DNA from 4 places in the Micromonospora sp. NPDC092111 genome. Region 2 is predicted to be linked to each of the others. Evidence: riboswitches for the same ligand, from Rfam matches in the RefSeq annotation. Region 2 holds a riboswitch; each other region holds the start of a gene.
What was found. Region 2 has a riboswitch for cyclic di-AMP ahead of ACIQG9_RS21965 (coiled-coil domain-containing protein). Riboswitches for the same ligand answer to the same signal wherever they lie in the genome.
Positions count from the first base shown of each region.

Region 1: it holds a riboswitch for cyclic di-AMP, as region 2 does, so the genes downstream of both, ACIQG9_RS08555 (coiled-coil domain-containing protein) here and ACIQG9_RS21965 (coiled-coil domain-containing protein) in region 2, are expected to answer to the same signal.
Region 3: it holds a riboswitch for cyclic di-AMP, as region 2 does, so the genes downstream of both, ACIQG9_RS12115 (NlpC/P60 family protein) here and ACIQG9_RS21965 (coiled-coil domain-containing protein) in region 2, are expected to answer to the same signal.
Region 4: it holds a riboswitch for cyclic di-AMP, as region 2 does, so the genes downstream of both, ACIQG9_RS17270 (C39 family peptidase) here and ACIQG9_RS21965 (coiled-coil domain-containing protein) in region 2, are expected to answer to the same signal.

Region 1 is NZ_JBIVRQ010000003.1:1,480-6,815, reverse strand. Features, by position in the region: gene ACIQG9_RS08565 (HelD family protein) at 1-1,538, shown strand, start outside; gene ACIQG9_RS08560 (cation diffusion facilitator family transporter) at 1,644-2,558, shown strand; cyclic di-AMP (ydaO/yuaA leader) riboswitch at 2,711-2,842, shown strand; gene ACIQG9_RS08555 (coiled-coil domain-containing protein) at 2,847-3,911, shown strand; gene ACIQG9_RS08550 (hypothetical protein) at 4,026-4,520, shown strand; gene ACIQG9_RS08545 (SRPBCC family protein) at 4,652-5,119, opposite strand; gene ACIQG9_RS08540 (STAS domain-containing protein) at 5,294-5,336, opposite strand, start outside.
Region 2 is NZ_JBIVRQ010000012.1:47,957-53,292, reverse strand. Features, by position in the region: gene ACIQG9_RS21970 (carbonic anhydrase) at 1-175, shown strand, start outside; gene ACIQG9_RS21965 (coiled-coil domain-containing protein) at 240-1,262, opposite strand; cyclic di-AMP (ydaO/yuaA leader) riboswitch at 1,266-1,397, opposite strand; gene ACIQG9_RS21960 (YibE/F family protein) at 1,564-2,907, opposite strand; gene ACIQG9_RS21955 (hypothetical protein) at 3,283-3,732, shown strand; gene ACIQG9_RS21950 (DUF305 domain-containing protein) at 3,804-4,442, shown strand; gene ACIQG9_RS21945 (metal-sensitive transcriptional regulator) at 4,538-4,837, opposite strand; gene ACIQG9_RS21940 (heavy-metal-associated domain-containing protein) at 4,932-5,138, shown strand; gene ACIQG9_RS21935 (hypothetical protein) at 5,173-5,336, shown strand, end outside.
Region 3 is NZ_JBIVRQ010000004.1:318,437-323,772, forward strand. Features, by position in the region: tRNA gene ACIQG9_RS12095 (tRNA-Gly) at 238-311, opposite strand; gene ACIQG9_RS12100 (zinc metalloprotease) at 547-1,566, shown strand; gene ACIQG9_RS12105 (pyridoxamine 5'-phosphate oxidase family protein) at 1,630-2,187, opposite strand; gene dcd (dCTP deaminase) at 2,266-2,844, shown strand; gene ACIQG9_RS12115 (NlpC/P60 family protein) at 2,880-3,920, opposite strand; cyclic di-AMP (ydaO/yuaA leader) riboswitch at 3,933-4,069, opposite strand; gene ACIQG9_RS12120 (C40 family peptidase) at 4,224-5,240, opposite strand.
Region 4 is NZ_JBIVRQ010000007.1:314,381-319,716, forward strand. Features, by position in the region: gene ACIQG9_RS17265 (hypothetical protein) at 1-942, shown strand, start outside; gene ACIQG9_RS17270 (C39 family peptidase) at 1,017-1,865, opposite strand; cyclic di-AMP (ydaO/yuaA leader) riboswitch at 2,101-2,242, opposite strand; gene ACIQG9_RS17275 (hypothetical protein) at 2,549-3,307, opposite strand; gene ACIQG9_RS17280 (hypothetical protein) at 3,467-3,898, opposite strand; gene ACIQG9_RS17285 (acyltransferase family protein) at 4,015-5,313, opposite strand.

The DNA of each region.
Region 1 (5,336 bases), on a different contig from region 2:
CCGGCTCGGGCGTCACGATCGTCTCCGGCGGGCCGGGCACCGGGAAGACGGCGGTGGCCCTGCACCGGGCGGCGTACCTGCTCTACTCCGACCGAAGCCGGTACGCCGGCGGCGGGATCCTGGTGGTGGGTCCGTCGTCGGTCTTCGTCGAGTACATCGCCTCGGTGCTCCCCTCGCTCGGTGAGGAGACCGCCACCCTGCACTCGCTGGGTTCGCTCTTCCCGGGCCTGTCGGCCACCCGTACCGACCCGCCGGAGGTGGCGGCGGTGAAGGGTTCGCTGCGGATGCGCCGGGTGCTGGAACGGGCGGCGCGGGACGCGGTGCCGGACGGCCCGGAGGAGTTGCGGCTGCTCTACCGGGGAGCGCTGCTGAAGTTGGACCGGCGGGAGCTGGACGGCATCCGGGACCGGGCGTTGCACCGGGGCGCGCGCCGCAACGAGGTGCGTCGGGCCGGCTTCGACGCGGTGCTCGCCGCGTTGTACGGGCAGGCCCGCCGGCTGGCGGTCGCCCGGCTGCCGGAGCAGCGCGCCTTCGAGGACGAGATCATCGACCGGCCGGAGTTCCGGGAGTTCCTCAAGGCGTGGTGGCCCCGGTTGCATCCCCGGCACGTGCTGGGCTGGCTGGCCCGCCCGGAGCGGCTGCGCCGGTACGCGGGCGGCGTCCTGTCCCGGGCCGAGGTGACGCTGCTGGCCGGGGCGTACCGGTCGCTGGACACCGAGGGGCTGACGGTGGCCGACATCGCCCTGCTGGACGAGCTGGACGCACTGCTGGGCCAGCCGGTGCGCCCGAGGAAGCCGAAGCGGGACCCGTTCCAACTCGCCGGCGGGGTCCGTGAGCTGAGCACGTTCGGCGACCGGCAGCGGGCCGCCCGGGCGGCGGCGCGGGAGCGTCCGGAGGACTACCGGGACTACGCGCACGTGGTGGTGGACGAGTCGCAGGACGTCTCGCCGATGCAGTGGCGGATGGTCGGCCGGCGCGGCCGGCTGGCCTCCTGGACGGTGGTGGGCGACCCGGCGCAGACCGCCTGGACGGGCGACCCGGAGGAGCTGAGCCGGGCCCGGGACCAGGCGCTGGGCCGGCGGCGTCGACACCGGTTCACCCTCTCCACCAACTACCGCAACTCGGCCGAGATCTTCGCGGTGGCGGCGGCGGAGATCCGCCGGCTCTACCCGGACCTGGCGCTGCCGACCGCGGTCCGCTCCACCGGCGTGGACCCGGTCGCGTTGACCGTGCCGGCGGCGGAGCTGGCCCCGGCGACGGCGGGGGCGGTCGAGGCGCTGCTGGCCGAGGTGGAGGGGACGGTCGGGGTGATCACGCCGGTGCCGCGCCGGGACGAGGTCGCCGGCTGGCTGGGCGACCTGGGCGGCTCGCGGCTCCAGGTGGTGACCAGCCTCCAGGCCAAGGGCATGGAGTACGACGGGGTGGTGCTGGTCTGCCCGGGTGAGATCCGGGCCGACCCGGGTTCGGGGGTGCGGACGCTCTACGTGGCGCTGTCCCGGGCCACCCAGCGGCTCACCACGGTCGAGCCGGTGGGCTGACCCGGGCGGCTCCTCCTACGGCGGGGGTGACGGTCACTCACTTGCACATATAGCGATGTGAGCATAGATTGGGCCCGGTCCGCGGCGGCGACGGAAGGTGTGGACGTGGGCGCAGGTCATGACCACGGCGGGACGATCAGCAATGCCGCGCAGCGTCACCGCGGCCGGCTGTGGGCAGCGTTCGCACTGCTCACCGCACTCATGGTGGTCGAGGCGGTGGCCGCGTTCGGCACCGGCTCGCTGGCCCTGCTCTCCGACGCCGGGCACATGTTCACCGACGTGCTCGGCATCGGCATGGCCCTCGCCGCGATCACCGCCACCCGGCGGGCCGACCAGGACCCGCAGCGCACCTTCGGCCTCTACCGGCTGGAGGTGCTCGCCGCGCTGGCCAATGCCGTCCTGCTCAGCGGCGTCGCCGTCTACGTGCTGGTCGAGGCGGTACGCCGGTTCGGCGACCCGCCCGAGGTCATCGCCGGCCCGATGCTGGTGGTGGCGGTGCTCGGCCTGCTCGCCAACCTGGTCGCCTTCGGGCTGCTGCGGGAGGGCGCGAAGGAGAGCCTCAACCTGCGCGGGGCGTACCTGGAGGTGGTCGGCGACCTGCTCGGCTCACTCGGCGTGATCGCGGCGGCGCTGCTGATCGCCGGCACCGGCTGGTGGTGGGCCGACCCGGTGGTCGCCGTGGCGATCGGCCTGTTCATCCTCCCCCGCACCTGGCGGCTGGGACGGGCCGCCGTCCGGATCCTGGTCCAGGCCGCGCCGGAACATCTCCCGGTGACCGCGGTGCACGACCGGCTGACCGCCGTCCCCGGCGTGGCCGAGGTGCACGACCTGCACGTCTGGACGCTCACCTCCGGGATGGAGGTCGCCTCGGCGCACCTCACCATGGCACCCGGGGCCGAGGTCGGCACGGTGCTCGCCGCCGCCCGGGGCGCCCTGCGGGAGGACTTCCACATCGAGCACGCCACCCTCCAGATCGAGCCCGGCGCGGCACCCGGCGCGTGCGGGCCGTCCGACTGGTAGCCAGGGCGGCGGCGGATCGGGCATTTTCTGACCTGTTTTGCCCCCTTTAACGGGTTTCACTCCCGTACCCTCAGTCACGCAGCCGACCGGTGTCACATCCGTACCGGTAGGCTCGGCTCCGGCCTCCGCCAGGCGGCGCCCACCGGCGCCGGCGGTGGCCGCCGCCTAATCGCCCGGCAGGGCGAACCGGGGAACCATGTTCCTGGGGTGCATCCGCGTCAGCGGTAGGGATCTTCCGTCCCGAACCCGTCAGCTAACCCGGTCGGCGGCTGACGGAAGGACATCCGCATGCAGGTACGACGCACCACCGCACGGCTGCTGACCGCAGTCGCCGCGACGCTCGCCCTCGGCGTGTCGTCAGCGCCGTTCGCCGCTCCGGCCGCCGCCGCGCCCACCACCCGGCTCGCCGCTCCCGGGGACGACGACGAGGGCGGCACCCCGGCGTTGCGGGCCCAGCTCGATGCGGCCAGCAAGGGCTGGCTCGACGCCAAGGCCGCGCTGGACCGCTCCACGAAGCGGCAGCAGGAGTTGGACGGGCAGCTCAAGACCATCGAGGCGCAGCTCGTCGTGCAGACCGGCACGGTCGGCGAGATCGCCGGCGCGGCCTACCGCACCGGGCGACTCGGGCCAATGTCGGCCCTGCTCAACAGCAACAGCCCGGGTGGCTTCATGGACCGCGCGGCGGCGCTGGAGACGGTCGCCGCCCGGGAGGACCTGGAGCTGCGCAACCTGATCGAGACCCGGGACCAGGCCACCCGGACCAGGACCGCCGTGGGCCAGGAGATCACCGAGCAGCGCAAGCAGGTCGCCACCATGGCCAAGCGCAAGGACCAGGCCGAGCGCGCGCTGGAGGTGGCCGCCGCCGACAAGCCGGCCAGCACCGCCCGCGACTCGGGCAGTTCGGACGGCACGTCCAGCAGCGACGCCCGGCCGTCCCCGCGCAACTCCGACGGCTCCTGGCCGTCCGAGTCGTGCAGCGTCAACGACCCCACCCCGGCCAACGGCTGCATCACGCCACGCACCCTCAACGCCCTCCAGCAGGCCAAGGCGGCCGGTTACACCCGGTACGTCTCCTGCTTCCGGCCCAGCGGGTCGGGCGAGCACCCCAAGGGCCGGGCCTGCGACTTCGCCGCCCAGAAGAACGGCTTCGGCGGGGTGGCCAGCGGCGGCGACCGGACGTACGGCAACAACCTGGCCGCCTACTTCATCCGCAACGCCGACCGGCTCGGGGTGCTCTACGTGATCTGGTTCAACCGGATCTGGCTGCCCAGCAGCGGGTGGAGGGCGTACAGCGGGGGCAACGGCGACCCGTCCAGCAACCACACCAACCACGTACACCTGTCGATGTACTGAGCCGGCATCCGGTGGTCCGCCGCGCGGGCGGGCCACCGGTACGCCCGCCGACGTACGCCGGCTGTCGCCTGCCGGCCCACGACGACGCGCGCCGGGCCGACGAGCATCGGGGCCATGCGAAGACTCTCCCCCGCCGGCCGTAAGGCGCTGCTCACCGGCCATCTGGTCAGCTCGCTGGGCTGGCTCGGCGCGGACCTGGTGCTGCTCACCCTCGGCGTCGCCGGCCAGCGCGGGGCCGACCCGGCCGTGGTCTACCCGGCGGCGGCACTGGTCGCCACCTGGCTCTTCGCGCCGCTCAGCGTGCTGGTCTGGCTGGTCGGGGTGGCCAGCGCGCTGCTCACCCCGTGGGGGCTGCTGCGGTGGCGCTGGGTGCTGGTCAAGCTGGTGGTCACCACGGTGATGGCCGGCCTGGTGCTGTTCCTGTTCACCCCGAACCTGCGCGCCGCCGCCGACCCCGACGCCACCGCCCACCTGCGGGCGGACGTGATGATCGCACCCGCCGTCTCGACCACCCTGCTGGTCGCCCTGACCGTGATCTCCACCTGGAAACCGTGGGGACGCGTCCGACGGGACGCCCGAGCGCGCCGGACCGTCGCCGCCCGCTCCTGACCCGTTCCGGTGGATGGTCAGACGGGACCGCCGCCGCCCGATCCAGGCCCGTCCCGGTGTCCGCCTGGCCGGCCTGACCGCGCTGCCGGCCCAGGGTTGCCCGGCCGCCGCTCGCTCCAGGCCCGTCCCGGTCAGTCGGCCGCTAGACCGTCGTCGGCCCGGCCGTCCAGCACCGCGCCGAGCCGGGCGGCCAGGCCCAGGTGGGCGGCGCGGGCCTGCCGGAACGCGTACCCGAACAGCGGAGCCGGCGCGGCAAGGGTGATCTCCACGTCGATCCGCAGCAGGTCACCCTCCTCGCGGATCCGGGTGTGGTTACGCACCGTCGTGCCGGGCTGCTGCCGGGCCACCGTGACGATCTCGTCGTCGCCGGCCACCAGGACGTCGGCCTGGTAGGTGATGGGGAACCGCAACGGCCCCAACTCCAGCCGGTCGGTGATCGCGTAGCTGGCCAGCGCGCCCGGTCGGGCCGGCAGCCGGCGTACCCGGACGATCAGCGGATGCAGTTCCTCCTGCCGGGCCAGATCGCTCAGCAGCGCCACCGCGTCCGCCCGGGAACAGCGCGCCCGCATCGTGTAGCTGAAGCTCTCCCGCCGGACCACCGGGCCTCCTGACCGTCGTAGGTCGCCCGATCGTGCCGTACCCGGAGCGGGCTGGCAACGTCGGGCCGCCACCCGGGGGTCCGACCCTGCGGCATGCCCGGTCTGGCCGGATGGTCCGGCCCGGTCCGGCAAGCGCGGCCCGTCAGGGCAGCGCTTGCCGGGAAGGGCGGCGGGTCAGGCGCCGGGCAGGACCTCGGGGGTGGCCGTGCCGGCGAAG
Region 2 (5,336 bases):
CGCCGAGGTCGCCGCCGGGCGGTGCGCGGTGGTCGGCATGTCGTACCGGCTCGCCGCCGGCGAGGTGCGGACGGTGGCCTCCGCCCCGGACCCGGCACCGGCTCCCGCCCCGGTCGACGGCCCGGCCGTGACGCTGCCCGGCCCCGTCGGCCAGCCGGCCGCCGTCGCCGGCTGACCCCGCTGACGACGAGGGCCGCCCCGCGAGACGCGGGACGGCCCTCGATGCGGCGCGGGGGTGGTTACAACAGCGACACGTGTACGTGGTCGGTGTGGTTCGACGGTCCGGAGTACGACTTCCAGCCGCTGGCCGGGAACCAGATCTGCCGGTTCCAGATGACGTAGTAGATGCCCAGCCGGTCCGCGTTGCGGATCAGGAACGCGGCGAGGTTGTTGCCGTACATCCGGGTGTCGTTGTTGTGCCACGGGCTGAAGCCGCTGTTCTGCAACGACCAGTCGCAGGCTTTGCCCTTCGGGTGCTCCCACGGCCCACCCGAGCGGTAGCAGCCGACGAAGCGGCTGAAGCCGGCCCGCTTGACCTCCCTGTACATGTGCAGCGTGCGCGGCGTGACGCAGCCGGAGGTGGTCGGGTCGTTCTCGCTGCACGACTCGCCGCGCCACTCGCCGTCGGACGTCCGGCCCGGGGCGACCCGGGCCACCGGCGAGGTGGCGTTGACCAGGCCGCCGGTGAAGCCCTTGCCCCCGACCAGGGCGAGCGCCTTGTCGGCCTCGGTCTTCTTCTTGGCCATGATGTTGGTCTGCTTCTGCTGCTCGCGCACCTCGGCGTCGAGCGCCAGCTTCGCCTGCTCGGCGCGGGTCTTGACCTCGTTGACCTCGGCCAGCTTGCCGGCGTTGACCATGTTCAGCTCGTCCAGCGCGGCGGCCCGCCGGACGAAGGCGTCCGGGGCGTCACTCTCCAGCAGCGCGGCGACCGGGCCGACCCGACCCGTCCGGTACGACTGGGCCGCGATTTCGTTGACCTGCGGGGCCAGCGCGTCCAGCTCCTGCTGTGCCTTCGCCACCTCGATGGCGAGCTGGAGCTGGCGCTTCTTGGACTTCTCCAGCTTGGTCTTCGCCGCCGAGTACTCACGGTTCGTGGTCTCGATGACGTCGGTGAGTAGCTGTGGCTCCTCGTCCTCCTCGTGCCCCGAGGGGGTGGGGGTGTTGGGCGCGGCCGTCGCCGGGGCGGCCGGCCCGGTGACGATGGCCAGGGCGGCGACTACGGCCACCACCGGTGTCAACCAGCGGCGCAGGGGTGCCGTCACAGTTTTCCCTTCCGTCGACCGCCGACCGGGTTAGCTGACGGGTTCGGGGCGGAAGTGGCCCCTACCGCTGGTGCGGATTCACCCCAGGTGCTCGGTTCCCCGGTTCGCCGTACGGCGATTGGGCGGTGGCCCCGCTGGCGCCGGTGCGCGCCTTCGGCGGTGACCGGCAGCGAGGTTACCCGAGAGTCGTCCCGAGGATCTACGTCCAGAACCCGACTAAATGCGTTATTTCCCGATGGCGGTGCGTGACCAGTGACGCGGCCGACAGCCGCGAACTCGCCTCTGGTCACGCAGAGGAGTGTCACCATGCGGTGTCCGTGCTCCTTTCCGGATCTGGCCACCCTGCGGGGGCCGGGGTGGACGGACCGCCGTGCCGGGGGGCGCTCAACGCCTCAAGCGCCGTGGCACGGTCGGGGGCGGGGCGAGGGGTGGGCGCCGGCCCGCCCGGCGGGGCGTCGGCGGGGCCACGCCCGGCGGTGCTGACCAGGGCGGCCAACCCGGTGGTCAGCGGCACCGCCGCCACCAGGCCGAGCGTCGCCACCGCGCTGCGGACGATCTCCTGGGCCAGGAACTCGCTGGTCAGGATCTCGCCGACCGGCCGGCTGTCGGCGGTGAGCAGGAGCAGCAGCGGGAGTGAGGCGCCCGCGTACGCCAGCACGATGGTGTTGACCGTCGACGCGATGTGCGCCCGCCCGACCCGGGTGGCGGCCCGGTAGAGCTGCAACCGGGACAGCCCCGGGTTGGCGTGCGCCAGCTCGGTGACGGTGGCCGCCTGGGTGACGGTGACGTCGTCCAGGACGCCGAGCGAACCGATGATGATCCCGGCCAGCAGCAGGCCGTGCAGGTCCACGTCGCGCTGGTACATCGACAGTGTGGTGGCCTCCTCGCTGCCGTACCCGGTCAGGTGGGTGGCGGCCGTGGCCAGCGTGCCGAGGACGCCGGTCAGCACCAGGCTGCCCAGGGTGCCGAGCACCGCCACCGAGGTCTGCGCGGTGATCCCGTGGGTCAGGTACAGCACCACGAACATGATCAGCGCGGAGCCGGTGACCGCGATCGGCAGCGGCGAGCCGCCCGCCGAGATGCCCGGCACCACGAAGGTCAGCAGGATGGCGAAGCTGGCCCCGAGGCCGGCCAGCGCGGCCAGCCCGCGCAACCGGCCGAACGCCACGATCGCCGCCGCGAAGAGGGCGACCAGCCAGAGCAGCGGCTTGCCGCGCTGGTGCTCGGCGATGTTGTAGCTGCTCGCCGAGGGATCGGTCGGGTCGGTCAGCTCGACCAGCACCACCTCGTCGCCGACCGCCACCCTGGGCGCACCCGGACCCGACGGGACCGGCGTCTCGACCTGCCGGCCACTGTCCGGCCCCTGCTCGACGGTGACCGTCACCGTGCCGCACGGGCCGTCGGCGGCCCTCGGCGTGCCCTCGGGCGTGGCCGGGCCGGGTGGGCAGGGCTCGGTCACCACCCGGGTCACCGTGCCGTGGAAGCGGGGCACCTGCCCGCCCTGGTCGGGCTCCCGGGTGTGCCGGGGCCAGAGCACCAGCGCGGCGATCACCGTGACGACGATCAGCGGGACCACGGTCACGACGAGGATCCGTCGCACCCCGGGCGGGGTGGACGGAGCGGGACGGGTGTGGTCGGCGCCCATGTGTGCGAGTTCTCCCAACGATCCGGGACGGGATACGTGTCAACCGGCCGGCCGGTTCACCACCGGGCGACGACGGCCGGGACCGAAGCCCCGGTGTCGTCCCGGGGTGCCGGCACCGTCACGTACGGCGAGCGGGCGACCCGGGCGTCCACCCCGGCCCGGCCCTGACGGGGCGCACGGTGGTGGCGGCGGACGGCGGGTCATCGTCGGACGATGGTAGCCAGCACCCCGCCCGCCCCGCGCGGTTCGCCGTGCCCCGGCGCGCGAACTTACCTTCAGCGGCCGGTCGGGGAGCGGTGCCGACACGCCGTGCCCGGCGCGTGCGAGCCCACCGGTCCCCGCCCGCCGGTCGGCGGGGCCCGCTAGCGTGGAACCGTGCGGCTGGCGAGGACGATGGCGACGACCGGGTGGTGGCTCCGGCTGCTGCTGCTCGTCGGCACCCTGTTCGGCCTGGCCGCGATGCACACCCTCGGCCACGACGCGCACGTCGTCGGCGGTCACCGGGCCGGGCACGGCGCGTCGACCGGGACCGGCCACACGGTCGGCCGGTTAACCATGGTGCCGGATGTGGGCCAGGGGTGTGCCGGGGACGGCTGCGCCACGGCCCGGCCCGCCGGGCAGCCCGGTGCGCCGTCGCCAGGCTGGAGCGTCTGCCTGGCGATGCTCGGCGCGCTCACCGTGGCGGTGCTGCTGGTCCTGCTCTTTGCCGTCCGGACCAGGCCGGCCGCGGTGGCCCGCCCACCGTCGCGCCCCCGGGAGCCGCGCGCCCCGCCGCCCCGCCCGGTCGGGCTCCGCCTCGCCTCGGTGTCGGTACTGCGCAGATAGGACGCCCCGGCGCGGCTCCGCCGCGTCCGCCGTCCGTTCGCGTACGTCCCCACCCACCGAAAGGTCCGATCGTGTCCACTCGTACCCTCGCGCGCCGTGCCGCCCTGGCCGGCGTCAGCCTGACCGCCGCCCTCGCCCTGGCCGGCTGCGGCGGTGACCACTCCACCGGCGCCGGCCACGGCAGGCCCGCTGCCGGCAGCACCGGTGGCACCCCGGCGAACGCGTCCACCGGCGTCGCCGACGCCGACGTGATGTTCGCCCAGATGATGATCCCGCACCACCAGCAGGCGGTACGGATGTCCGAGCTGGCGGAGAGCCGGGCCCGGGATCCCGAGGTCAAGCAGCTCGCCGCACAGATCAAGGCCGCTCAGGCCCCGGAGATCGCCACCATGACCGGCTGGCTCACCGCCTGGGGGCGGCCGGTGCCGTCCGGCAGCCCGGCGGACGGGCACCGACCCGGCGGGATGGACCACGGGATGCCCGGCATGATGTCCGACGCCGACCTGGTGAAGCTGGAGAGCGCGGCCGGTCAGGAGTTCGACCGGCAATTCCTGACCATGATGATCGCCCACCACGAGGGCGCGGTCAGCATGGCCCGGACGGAGTCGACCGACGGCGCGCACCCCGACGCCAGGGCCCTGGCGGAGCGGATCGTCACCGGTCAGCAGCGCGAGATCGACACCATGACCAGACTCCTCGCCCGCCGCTGACCCCACCCCGCCCGCGTGGTCATGAGGTTGACGGCACGTCGAGCTGTTCCCCTGCCGTCAGCTTCATGATCACCGGGCCGGGGCCGGCCGGTGGGTCAGCCGCGCTTCATCAGGCGGCCGACGGCGGCCATCATCTCGCCGGCCATCTCGTCGGCGCGGCCCTCGGCGGCGCCCTCGTGCATGCAGTGTCGGGCGTGGCCGTCGAGCAGGCCGAGGGCGACCTTGTCCAGGGCGGCCTGGATGGCCGAGATCTGGGTGAGCACGTCGATGCAGTACCGGTCCTCGTCGACCATCTTCTCGATGCCCCGGACCTGCCCCTCCACCCGGCGCAGCCGGGCGAGCAACTGGTCCTTGCTGGCGGTGTAGCCCCGGATCGGGCTGCTCGGTGTGGTCATGGCGACCAGGATAGCGTACCCCTGGGGGGTATGCTACGGTCGCTGGGCGACGTACCCCAGGGGGGTATGGATCCGGATCGGAAGGGGAGCTGCCATGGTCAGCACGTACCAGGTGAAGGGCATGACCTGCGGGCACTGCGTCAACGCGGTGAGCACCGAGGTGGGCGCGATCGAGGGCGTCACCGCCGTCCAGGTGGACCTGGCCTCCGGCCGGGTCACCGTCACCAGCGACAGCCCGTTGGACACCGACTCGGTGCGCGCCGCGGTCGACGAGGCCGGCTACGACCTCGTCGAGGCGTGACGGGCCGCCGGCCCCGCAGGGAACGAGGTACCCGATGAACACGGCGACGAAGCTGAGCGGTTTCGCCCTCGGTCTCGCGGCGGTGTTCGGCGCGGCGTACGGGGCCGGCCACCTGGCCGGCCCCGTCACCCCGACCGCCGAGACCCGCCACGACCCCGCCGGCACCCACGACCCCGGCGACCCCGCCGGCACCCACGA
Region 3 (5,336 bases), on a different contig from region 2:
GCCGCCGCGAGGCGTCGACGCAGGACGGCACATCGAGCGAGCAGCTCCAAGATGCGAACGCAGGCCGACAGGTCGGACGCCTGTCCCTCATGTTCGCTGCCCGCGCGACCGCGCCGGTGTTGGCTCCACCGCAGTGCGCGCGGCAACCCCGGTCCCTCGACAGCCGCACGGCAAGGGTCGGCAGGACATCGAAAGGCCCTGGCTCGGGACTCGCGTCCTGACCAGGGCCTTCGTGCGTGGAGCGGGTGACGGGAATCGAACCCGCACTGTCAGCTTGGGAAGCTGATGTTCTGCCATTGAACTACACCCGCAGGCGGGATCACTCTACCTGAGGTCACCAGCCCCGCGCACCCTGGTCCCCTCGCCGCGCCGATCATCACCCCTGAGAGATCGACCACTCACCCTGTGGAACGACGAGCGGTCAGATGTTTCACAGGAGCAACATAAGCCCGTTCTCAAATGTGTCGATCGGTTGTAACGTCACCCCCACGTTTTCGACCACGGTACGACATACCCCCTGTCGTACCGCGAGAAAGAGGTGGGCCCATGGGACTCCGTCCCAACCTGCTGACCCGGCGTGCCGCCGGTGTCGCGTCGACGACCCTCGCGCTGCTGCTGAGCACCGCCGCGGTGGGCGTCGTACCCGCTGCTTCCGCCTACTCCGCCGCTCCTGAGGGCGCCTCCTGCGCCGAGCCGACCGACGTCCACTCGGACGCCCGGGTCCGTGGCGGCAGCAAGGCCGCCCACAAGCGACACGACCCGAACGAGCTGACCGCCAAGCAGGTGCAGGAGCGGGAGGCGGACTTCGCCGCCGCGCTGCGCAACAGCACCCTGCGGTCGAAGTCCAGCCTCCGCGCCGGCGCGACCGAGGGCAAGACGGTCGCGCTGGCCGCGGTGACCGTCCCGGTCGTCGTGCACGTCATCCAGCGGGACAGCACCCGGGCCGGGGGCAACATCCCCGACTCGCTGATCAACTCGCAAATCACCGTGCTAAACCAGGCGTACAGCGGTGCCACCGGCGGCGCGGCCACCGGTTTCACCTTCCAGCTCCAGCAGATCAACCGGGTCACCAACGCGGCCTGGTACCCGATCGTGCAGGGCTCCTCGGCCGAGCGGCAGATGAAGACCTCGCTGCGCACCGGCGGCAAGAACACCCTCAACATGTACCTGGGTGAGCTGAGCGACGACCTGCTCGGCTGGGCGACCTTCCCGAAGCGCTCCCTGGACGTGATGGACGGCGTCGTCGTGCTCGGCGAGTCGCTGCCGGGCGGCACCGCCACCAACTACAACCAGGGCGACACCGGCACCCACGAGATCGGCCACTGGCTGAACCTCTACCACACCTTCCAGGGTGGCTGCTCCGGCTCGGGTGACAGCGTCTCCGACACCCCGGCCGAGGCGTCGCCGGCGTTCCAGTGCCCGACCGGTCGGGACACCTGCACCGCGACCGGCAAGGACCCGATCACCAACTTCATGGACTACACCTACGACTCGTGCATGTACCAGTTCACCGCTGGGCAGGCGAGCCGCATGGTGAACGCGTGGACCGCCTACCGCGCGGCCTGACGACATCGCAGACGCCGGTGCCGGCTCCGTCTCAGGACGGAGCCGGCACCGGCGTTTCCGGGGTCAGGCGGCCGTCCGGCGGGTGTCGAAGCCGTGCCGGCCGCGCCGGGTCGGGCGCTGCTCGGGCAACCCGGCGGCGCCGCCGGAGTGGGCCGCCACCGGATCCAGCCAGACCTGCACGGTGGACCGGCCGCCGTCGGGACTCATCGGGCCGCCGTGACCACGGCGGGTGAGCATGGCCACGTCGACGCCGAACTCGAAGAGCCGCCAGTCGACCTGCGGGGCCGCCCGGCCGACCTCGGCCACCAGGGCCACCCGGGCCGGGTCGGTCACCGGCTGGACGCGACCGGCGAGGTACGCCTCGTCGTCGCTCTCCTCCGGCGGGAACGAGTGGAGCGCGTACCGGCCGTCGCGTTCGAGGTCGCGGCGCTTGGGCGAGTCGACGACGAAGCAGAAGAGCCCGCCGTCGACGATCAGCGGGCAGACCGGGTGCACCCTGGGGCCGCCGTCGGCACGGACCGTCGCCAGGTAGCCGAAGCCTGACCCGTACTGCTGGAGGAGAAGGTGGATCCCGTCGGCGAGTCGGGGCTCGTCAGCGGCGAATTCGGACCAGGAAGCCATGCCGACATTCTATCGAACATGCGTTCGAAAAGCAGTCCGACACGCAGCTCATCCGGCTCGTTTCGATATGGTGTGCCGATGCTGCTCTCCGACCGGGACCTGGTCTCCGAGATCAAGGCAGGCGCGCTGGCGCTGGAGCCGTTCGAGCCCAGCCTCGTGCAACCGTCAAGCATCGACGTACGCCTCGACAAGCTGTTCCGGGTCTTCAACAACCATCTCTACACCCACATCGACCCGGCGGTGCAGCAGGACGACCTGACGTCGATGGTCGAGGTGCCGGAGGGTGAACCCTTCGTGCTGCACCCGGGCGAGTTCGTGCTCGCCTCCACCCTTGAGGTGATCTCGCTCGGCGACCAGCTCGCCGGCCGGCTGGAGGGCAAGTCGAGCCTCGGCCGGCTCGGCCTGCTCACCCACTCGACCGCCGGCTTCATCGACCCGGGCTTCTCCGGGCACGTCACGCTGGAGCTGTCCAACGTGGCGAACCTGCCGATCACCCTCTGGCCGGGGATGAAGATCGGCCAGCTCTGCATCTTCCGGCTGTCCTCGCCGGCCGAGCACCCGTACGGCTCGGAGGTCTACGGGTCGCGCTACCAGGGTCAGCGTGGGCCGACCCCGAGCCGCTCCTGGCGGAACTGGCGCACCTGGCCGACCCGCTGACCGTCCGGGCCCCGCCCGGGGCCCGGACGTCGGCGTCAGTCGGGCCGGCCGTAGCTGTTGACCGGCCCGTCGTCGACCCGCTTCATCTTGACCGGCTGGCCGGCCTGGGAGGCGTGCACCACCCAGCCGTCCCCCACGTACATCCCGACGTGGTGCAGGTCGGAGTAGTAGAAGACCAGGTCGCCGGGGCGCAGGTCGGCCCGGCTCACCCGGGCGGTCACCTGGCGCTGCTGCCGGGCGTTGTGCGGCAGCGACACCCCGGCCCGCGCCCAGGCGGCCAGCGTCAGGCCCGAACAGTCGTAGTTGTTGGGCCCGGCCGCGCCCCACACGTACAGCTTGCCGATCTGGGCGCAAGCGAACTTCACCGCCGTCCCGGCCGGGCCACCGGGGTAGCCGGCCGGGCACGGGGCCGGGCGCAGCGGCCCGCCACCGCCGTTGCCGTACACCTTGAGCCGCAGTTTCTGTAGCCGGTCGATCTCGGTGTTGATCTGGTTCTTCTTCGCCGCTAGCTGGGCCTCGGTGCGGGTGAGCTGGGCGACCATCTCGTCCAGCGGGGCCTTGGTCGCGGCGAGTTCGTCGCGCAGGTCGGCGACGGTCTGCACCTCGCGTTGCTGGCGGCTGGCGAACCGGTCCAGCAGCTCCAACTGCTCGACCACCTGGCCGGGCGTACGGCTGCCCAGCAGGGCGTTGACCGTGGAGACGTGCTGACCCTTGTACGCCTCGACGGCGAGGCCGCTGACCTGGTCCATGGCCTGGTCCACCCGGCGCTGCAACGGCGCGATCCGCCGGCCGAGCGTGTCGGCCTGCCGGCGCTTGGCGGCGAGGTCCTGCCGGGTGGCGTTGTGCTGCTCGATGATCGGTTCGAGCGTGTTCCAGTCCTGGTCGATCTGTCGTTCGATCTCGGCGACCGAGGGGTCGGCGTGGGCCGCCGTGCCGCCAGCGGTCAGCACGACCGCGGCTCCGGCCAGGGCGGCGAGGACGGCGGTGAAGCGGGACCAGCGTGGGCGCGGCGCAGCCGTCCGCCGGGCGACCTGGGTCGTCCGGCGCGACGGTGGCCGCGGGGCATGGTGTGCCACCGGGCTCCGGGCTCCTTCTTCCGTGACCGCCTACCGGGTTAGCTGACGGGTTCGGGCGGGAAGGGAGCGCCCTACCGCAGTGGTTGCGGATTCACCCCGGCGTACCTGGGTCCCCGGCTCGCCCGCAGGCGACTCGGCGGTGCCGGCCGTCGCCGCCCTGGTTGGGTGGACCTGTTGGCGGCCGACGATTGACCAGAGTAGAGATGGTCGTTATCGATCCGCAACCCGCCCGGCCGTGACACGTCGTTCCCGGATACACGGAACCCCCGGTCCACTGGACCGGGGGTTCCGCGCGTGTGGCGGTCAGCTCGGTCGGCGGAAGCCGGCCACCGGCATGTAGTTGATGCTGCTCACCTGCACCGGCTTACCGGTCCGGGGGGCGTGCACCATCATGTCGTTGCCCAGGTAGAGGCCCACATGGTGCAGGTCGCTGAAGAAGAAGACCAGGTCACCGGGGCGTGCCTCGGAGCGCGGGATGGGCCGGCCCTCGTTCCACTGGGCGCCGGTGAAGTGGGTCAGCGAGATCCCGGCCGCCTTGTAGGCGAACTGGGTCAGACCCGAGCAGTCGAACGAGCTCGGCCCGGTGGCGCCCCAGACGTACGGGTCGCCGACCTGCGCGCAGGCCACCCTGATCGCGGTACGGGCGGCGGCGGTCACCACGCCGTCGACGGTGGGGCAGCCCGCCACCTTCACGGTGGTCTTCGGCATTGATGCCTGGAGGCGCTTGATCTCGGCGTTGATCTTCGTCTTCTTCGCCGCGAGGTCCTTCTCCTGCTGCACCTCGGCGGCGATCAGCGCATCGAGCTTCTGCTTCTCGGCGTCGTACTTGCGACGCACGGCGAGCACGCTCTCGACCTCCTTGCGCTGCTCGGCGGCGAGCCGGTCCAGGATGGTCAACTGCTCGGCGAGGGTGCCCGGCTTGCTGGTGGTCAGCAGCGCGCTGAGCTCCTGCGACGGGCCTGTCTTGTAGTAGCGGGAGGCGAGGTCGCCGACCCGGCCGAGGGCCAACTCGCTCTGCAGGGCCAGCGGCTCGATCTTCTTCTGCAGGTCGGCGGCCTTCTTGCGGTTGACCTTCAACTGGGCGCGGACCTTGTTGTAGTCCTCGATGGTGGGTTCGAGCTGCTCCCACTGCTTGTCGATGGCCGCCTCGATCTCCTCGGGCGACGGCGCGGCGTAGGCCGGCACCGCGAGCATCCCGGCGCCGACGGCGACCGCCGCGACCAGGGTGAGCAGGCGGCGGGCGACCCGGCGCAGGGCCGCCGGACGAGCGGGCGGCTGGCCCTGGACGTGACGATGGAGGGGCATGGTTGCCACCGGCATCGACTCCTTTGCAACCGACCGCCGGGCGCCTCGCTAAGGGGAATACGGAGGCAGACGACCCACAGCGGCCGGTGCAACATTAGGGAAGGCGCGGGA
Region 4 (5,336 bases), on a different contig from region 2:
GAGGCGGGCGAGACCACCGTCGCGGCGGCCGACCGGGTCCTGCGGGTCTACAACAACAACATCGAGAACCTCGTGGTCAACAACTCCGACGGGTCGTGCACCCGCATCTCCGGGCCGGACCACCTCACCTCGATGCTGGTGGACGACAACGGCGCGACCGGCACCGCCGGCGTGGTGGCACCCGACATCCTGATCGTGCAACAGGTGCGCGGCACCGGCCAGGCCGAGGCGTACGCCGACCAGCTCTCGGCCAAGTTCGGCTACCCGGCCGGCAGCTACGGGGCGATCGTGGCCTGGAGTGACCCGGAGCCCTGGGGCAGCACCCACAAGTGCAGTTCGCAGGCGCTCGGCGATCTCAAGAAGAAGCAGACCAATGCGATCATCTGGAACACCAGGACCCTCAGCCTCGCCGTCGGCGACATCTCCAAGTACTGGAGCGCCGGCTGGCTGAAGCCGGGCACGGCCTACAACAACGGCGCCGGGTGCACCCTCTACAAGCCGCCGAACAGTGACCCGGACACCACCGACTACTACAAGTGGAAGCGGACGAGCGCCATCGCGGCCAGGTTCACCGTCAAGGAGACCGGCACCTCCGTGTTCGCCGCCACCATGCACCTGCCACAGGAGAACCGGCAGAACGCCTGCGCGGGCGACGGCGACACCGGAATCGCGAACACCGGCATCCACCTCGGCGCGGACGCCACCAGCCTGCTGAACGCATCGACGATCCGGATCGTGGGGATCGACGCCAACCGCACCGGCATCGCGTCGAGCACGCTGAGCGGCTTCGGCATGACCGGCTACGGCACCGCGGCGACCAGCGGTTCAAGTAAGATCGACTATCTCTTCGTCCGGGGTGGCGTGCGGCCCTCGCCCGTCGGCCACACGGTGAGCGGGACGAAGTCGAACCACCTGGCCCTGTACGGCTTCATCGACTACTGAGACGCATCGCGCCGGTAGACGCCACGGGCGTCGGTCCCCGAGGGGGACCGACGCCCGTGGCGTACGGAGCAGGATCAGGCGGAGTAGCCCCGGGTGGCGATCCAGTTCGCCAGGTCGACCGTGCTGACCCAGTACCCCGGCAGCGACGGGTCGGCCGAGTCGGCGATCCGGACGGTACGCCCGTCGTTCCGGTAGCCCACGACGGCGATGTAGTGGCCGCCGGGGAAGGAGTGCCAGCCGCCGTCGACGTCGGTGGCGTCACCGGCCACGTTCGCGACCACGGCCCGCTTGTCGGTGACCGCCGCGACCACGTCGGCCTGGAGCCGGTCGATCTGCGCGGAACTCGGCATGCCGGCGAACATCCGGGTCCGGTACGGGTCGCCCTTCACCACCGCGTTGAGCACCCGGGTGGTGTCCTCGGCCGAGTTGGTGCCCATCTCGGTGGTGCCGAGCTGAGCGGCGAGGGCATCCTGGGTGCGGTCGATGCCGGCCGCGCTGAGCGCGTTGCGCACCGCCGCCGGGCCGCAGTAGTAGTAGGTGGTCTGGGCCTGGTAGTCGTAGCTGAGGACCTTCGACGACGGCGGCTTCGGCGCCGCCTGGCGGGTCAGGTCCGGGTTTGCCGTGGCCTTGGCCTTGCTGGCGCTCGGCGACGGGCTCGCCGACGGGCTCACGGAAGGGCTGGCCGACGGGCTGGCCGGCGGGGTGGCGGCGAGCCGGGCCTGGGCGCGGGTGGCCACGTCGTCGAGCCGGGGGGCCGCCTCGGCCACCGCGGTCGGGGTCTGCCGGGCCGGGCGGTCGTCGGAGCCGTCGACCAGGGCGGCGACACCGGTCGCCAGGACGAGGGCCGCGGCCGAGCCGGCGACGAACTGGTACCGACGCTCGGTGGTCAGGCGTCGTAGCTGCCGCTTCAGGTGGTGCTTCACGGTGTTCCTCCACGGGACGGGGGCGGGGCGGGCACGCCGGGCCAGCAGATGGCGGTACGCCATCCGCGGATCGGGGTGTTCAGCGGGCCCGCTCGGCGAGTGACCGCCCGGACGAGGACCGGGCGGCGGGGCGGTTGGCCGGGATCAGCGCGTCAGGACGCGACGGTCCGGCGTCGGCACCCGGCACCGAGGTGGGGGAACGACCGGGGGGTGGGATCGTGCTGCACGAGGATGGAACTCCTTCCGACGCCGCCTACCGGGTTAGCTGACGGATTCGGGCGGGAAGATCGCCCTACCTCGGGCCGTGGCCCGTGGATTCACCCCAGGTGCAATGGGTCCCCGGTTCGTGACTGGTCACGATTGAGCGGGTCGGCGCGGCGTCGCCTCTTGCGATCGGAAACCGCACCGGACCGAGGCGACACTACTGGTCGACTTTCACCCCGCCAAGCGCTCCGAGCTGCGCAAACATGGCCAGGGTGACGGATTTCCGGTGCAGTTCGGCACTGACTCGACTCAATGGGACACCTGGTTGTCGCGGCCCGACCGGGCGGCAACCGGACAGCGCGGCGGCAACCACCGATGATCGTCGCGATCGATGTCACCGGCTGTGGTCGGATGACCGGTTCGACTTTCGGGTGACCGGGCTCACCACATTCCGGATAACGATTCGGCCCCGACGGGGGTCAGCCCACCCGGGCCGGACGCCAGCGGGCCGCCGTCGCCGTACGGGTCCCCCGTCCCGCCGGGCGCGGGGCGGGGATCCGGCCGGGGCGCAGCCGCCCCGCCGCCGCGTACGCCTCGGCGGCCAGGGCGCGGGCCGCCTCGGCGGCCAGTTCCGCGTCCCGCCACGCCCTCCGTTCCCGTTCGGCCGCCGCCCGGTACGCCGCCCGCCGCTCCGCGCGTACCGCCCGGGCGAGCAGCACCTCCTGCTCGACCGGGTGCCGGCGCTGGTCCCAGCCGTCCCGGTGGGCGAAGACGTCGCGCAGCCGCTCCACCGACAACTCCCCCCGCCAATGCGCCGCCACGGCCGTCTGGTGCAGCCAGCGCTCCCGGCCGGCGTACTCGGCGGGGGTGCGGGGCGTACGCGGGCTGGGCAGGGCACCGGCCCCGGCGAACCGGCGGGCGGCGGACTCCGCCGCGTCGTACGCCTGCCAGGTGCGGTCGACGTCCTCCTGGGCGGCCAGCCAGGCCGCCCGACGACGGCGGGCCGTCTGCGCGGCCCCGGACGCGGCGACGGCCACCTCCCCGGCGTACCGGCGCAGGTCCGCGGGCTGCGGCGCGGCGTCCGGCGACGGGCCGGCGGGCTCGGCGTCGGCCGGACGGTCCCGCTCCGGCCGGGCCGCGAGGACGGTGAGCACGGTGAGCACGATCACCAGCAGCGCGGACCAGATGGCGGCGGCGGTCGGGACCTCGATCAGGAACTGGTAGAGCACGGTGTTCACGGTCGGCACCTCACGGGAGCGGCACTGCGGAGGAAGAGTCCGCACCGGGTCCGGTGCCGGCGGCGCGTCCGTCACGGGAGCGCCGGGCCGGGTCGGATGGTGCGGTGGTGAGGTTCGGGTAGCGGCGGTCGCGGTGGGCCGGGCCCCCGCGCGGGTGGATCAGCCCGCCGGAGGTGCCCGGGGCCCGGCGACGGCGGGCGCGCGCCCGGCCGGGGCCGACGCCGGCGCGGCCGGGACGAGCCGCCCCGGGCCGGCGGGATGCGGGAGAACGTCGGTGCCGGCGGTGCCGGCCTGCCGGTCGCCGGTGGCCCCGGTGACGAGCACCGGGCCGTGGGTCGGGCCGGCCACCGACCGGTACGACGCCGGCAGGTCGCCGGCGGTGGGCCCGGACAGCAGCACGACCGGTGCCGACCCGGTGGGGGCGGCGGGCGGGGCCGCCAGGCCGAACGACAGGGAGGTGGGCAGCTCGACCGGCTCGGGCAGCGCCGGGGCGCCGAGGGAGAGCGCGACCGCGACGGCGAGGCCGGTCAGCAGCCGGACACTCCAACGCGCCACCCACCACAGCGGACTGGTGAGCGCGACCGGGAGCACGGCACCCAGGCTACCGCCGATCGGACCGACCCGCAGCGTCGGCGGGCGTGTCGGCGCGCCGGCCACCGTGGACGACCCGACCCGACCCGGCCCACGCCCCGATCCGCCCCGCCGCATCAGCGCGGCTCGCGCGGCCCCGCGTACTCCACCGGCCGCCCGCCGGTCCCCTCGGCGGCCACCTTCGGGGCCGACCCGGACGCCTCGCCGTCGGCCGCGGCCGACGCGCTGCCGGCTGCCGCCGAGCCGGTGCCGGCGGGGTCCGTGCCGGTGGCCGGATCACCGGCGGCGGTGGCGGTCGCGGCGGGACGGCGGCGGGGCGACAACCGGCGCATCATCGGCGTCTCCACCCAGCGGTGCAGCGCGCCGGCCAGCGCCAGGTTCACCAGCAGGAAGCCGAGCACGGCCAGCGGCCCCCACCACCCGGGCAGCCCGACGCCGAGGTGGCCGGTGAGCCGGAGCACGGTCACCATCACCAGCACGTGCACCAGGTAGAAGGCGAACGACACCTCACCGAGCCAGAGCAACGTGGGGTGCCGCCACGGCGACCGGCGGCCCTGCACGTCCGCCCGCGCCGCAGCCGCGATGACCAGGATGTACACCGCCGACAGGAGCGCCGCCCACAGCTCGGCGCGGATCCAGTGTGCCGCCACCCAGGTGGCCACGAAGATCAGGCTGGCCAGCGGCAGGCCCGGCCCCCGCCAGTGGCCGCGCCGCAGCAGCTCGGCGGCGGCGACGCCCAGCCAGAACTCGGTGGAGCGGACCAGCGGGAAGATCTGGGCGAACCACCAGGTGCTGCCCTCCGGTACCAGCGCCTGACCGGGCCAGAGGGCCAGGATCAGCAGCGGCACCGCGACCACCACGGCCCAGAGCAGGCCGGAGCGGGCCCGGCGGACCGCCGGCAGCACCAGTGGCAGGCAGAGGTAGAAGAACAGCTCGCAGGAGAGTGACCAGCTCACCGTGTTCATGCTGTAGAAGTAGCCGGGTGTCGGGTCCCACGCCTGGAGCAGGAAGAGGTTCTCCAGCGCGGCGCGGGGCACCACCGGGTCGGCGAACCACCACATCACCAGCAGCGCCGCCGCCCAGGTCAGCACGTGGTTGGGGTAGATCTTGGCGAGCCGGCGACGCCAGAAGTCCCGCCTGCGGTCGCCGTCGCGGGCCGACCAGACCAGGACGAATCCACTGAGGACGAAGAAGAACTGCACCCCGGACAGGCCGAGGGTGAACAGCCAGTCGACCACCGCCTTGGCGTCCGGCTGGCCGACGATCCGCATGGTGCCGGCGTGGTAGCCGAAGACCAGCATCGCGGCGATCCAGCGCAGCCCGGTCAGCGACGGCAACCGGCTCGCCAGCGGGGTGCTGGTCGCGGGCAGGGTGGCGGTCGCGGGCAGACCCTCGTCGGCACGGCTCGACACCACGTACGTCTCCTCCTCGGCCGCGT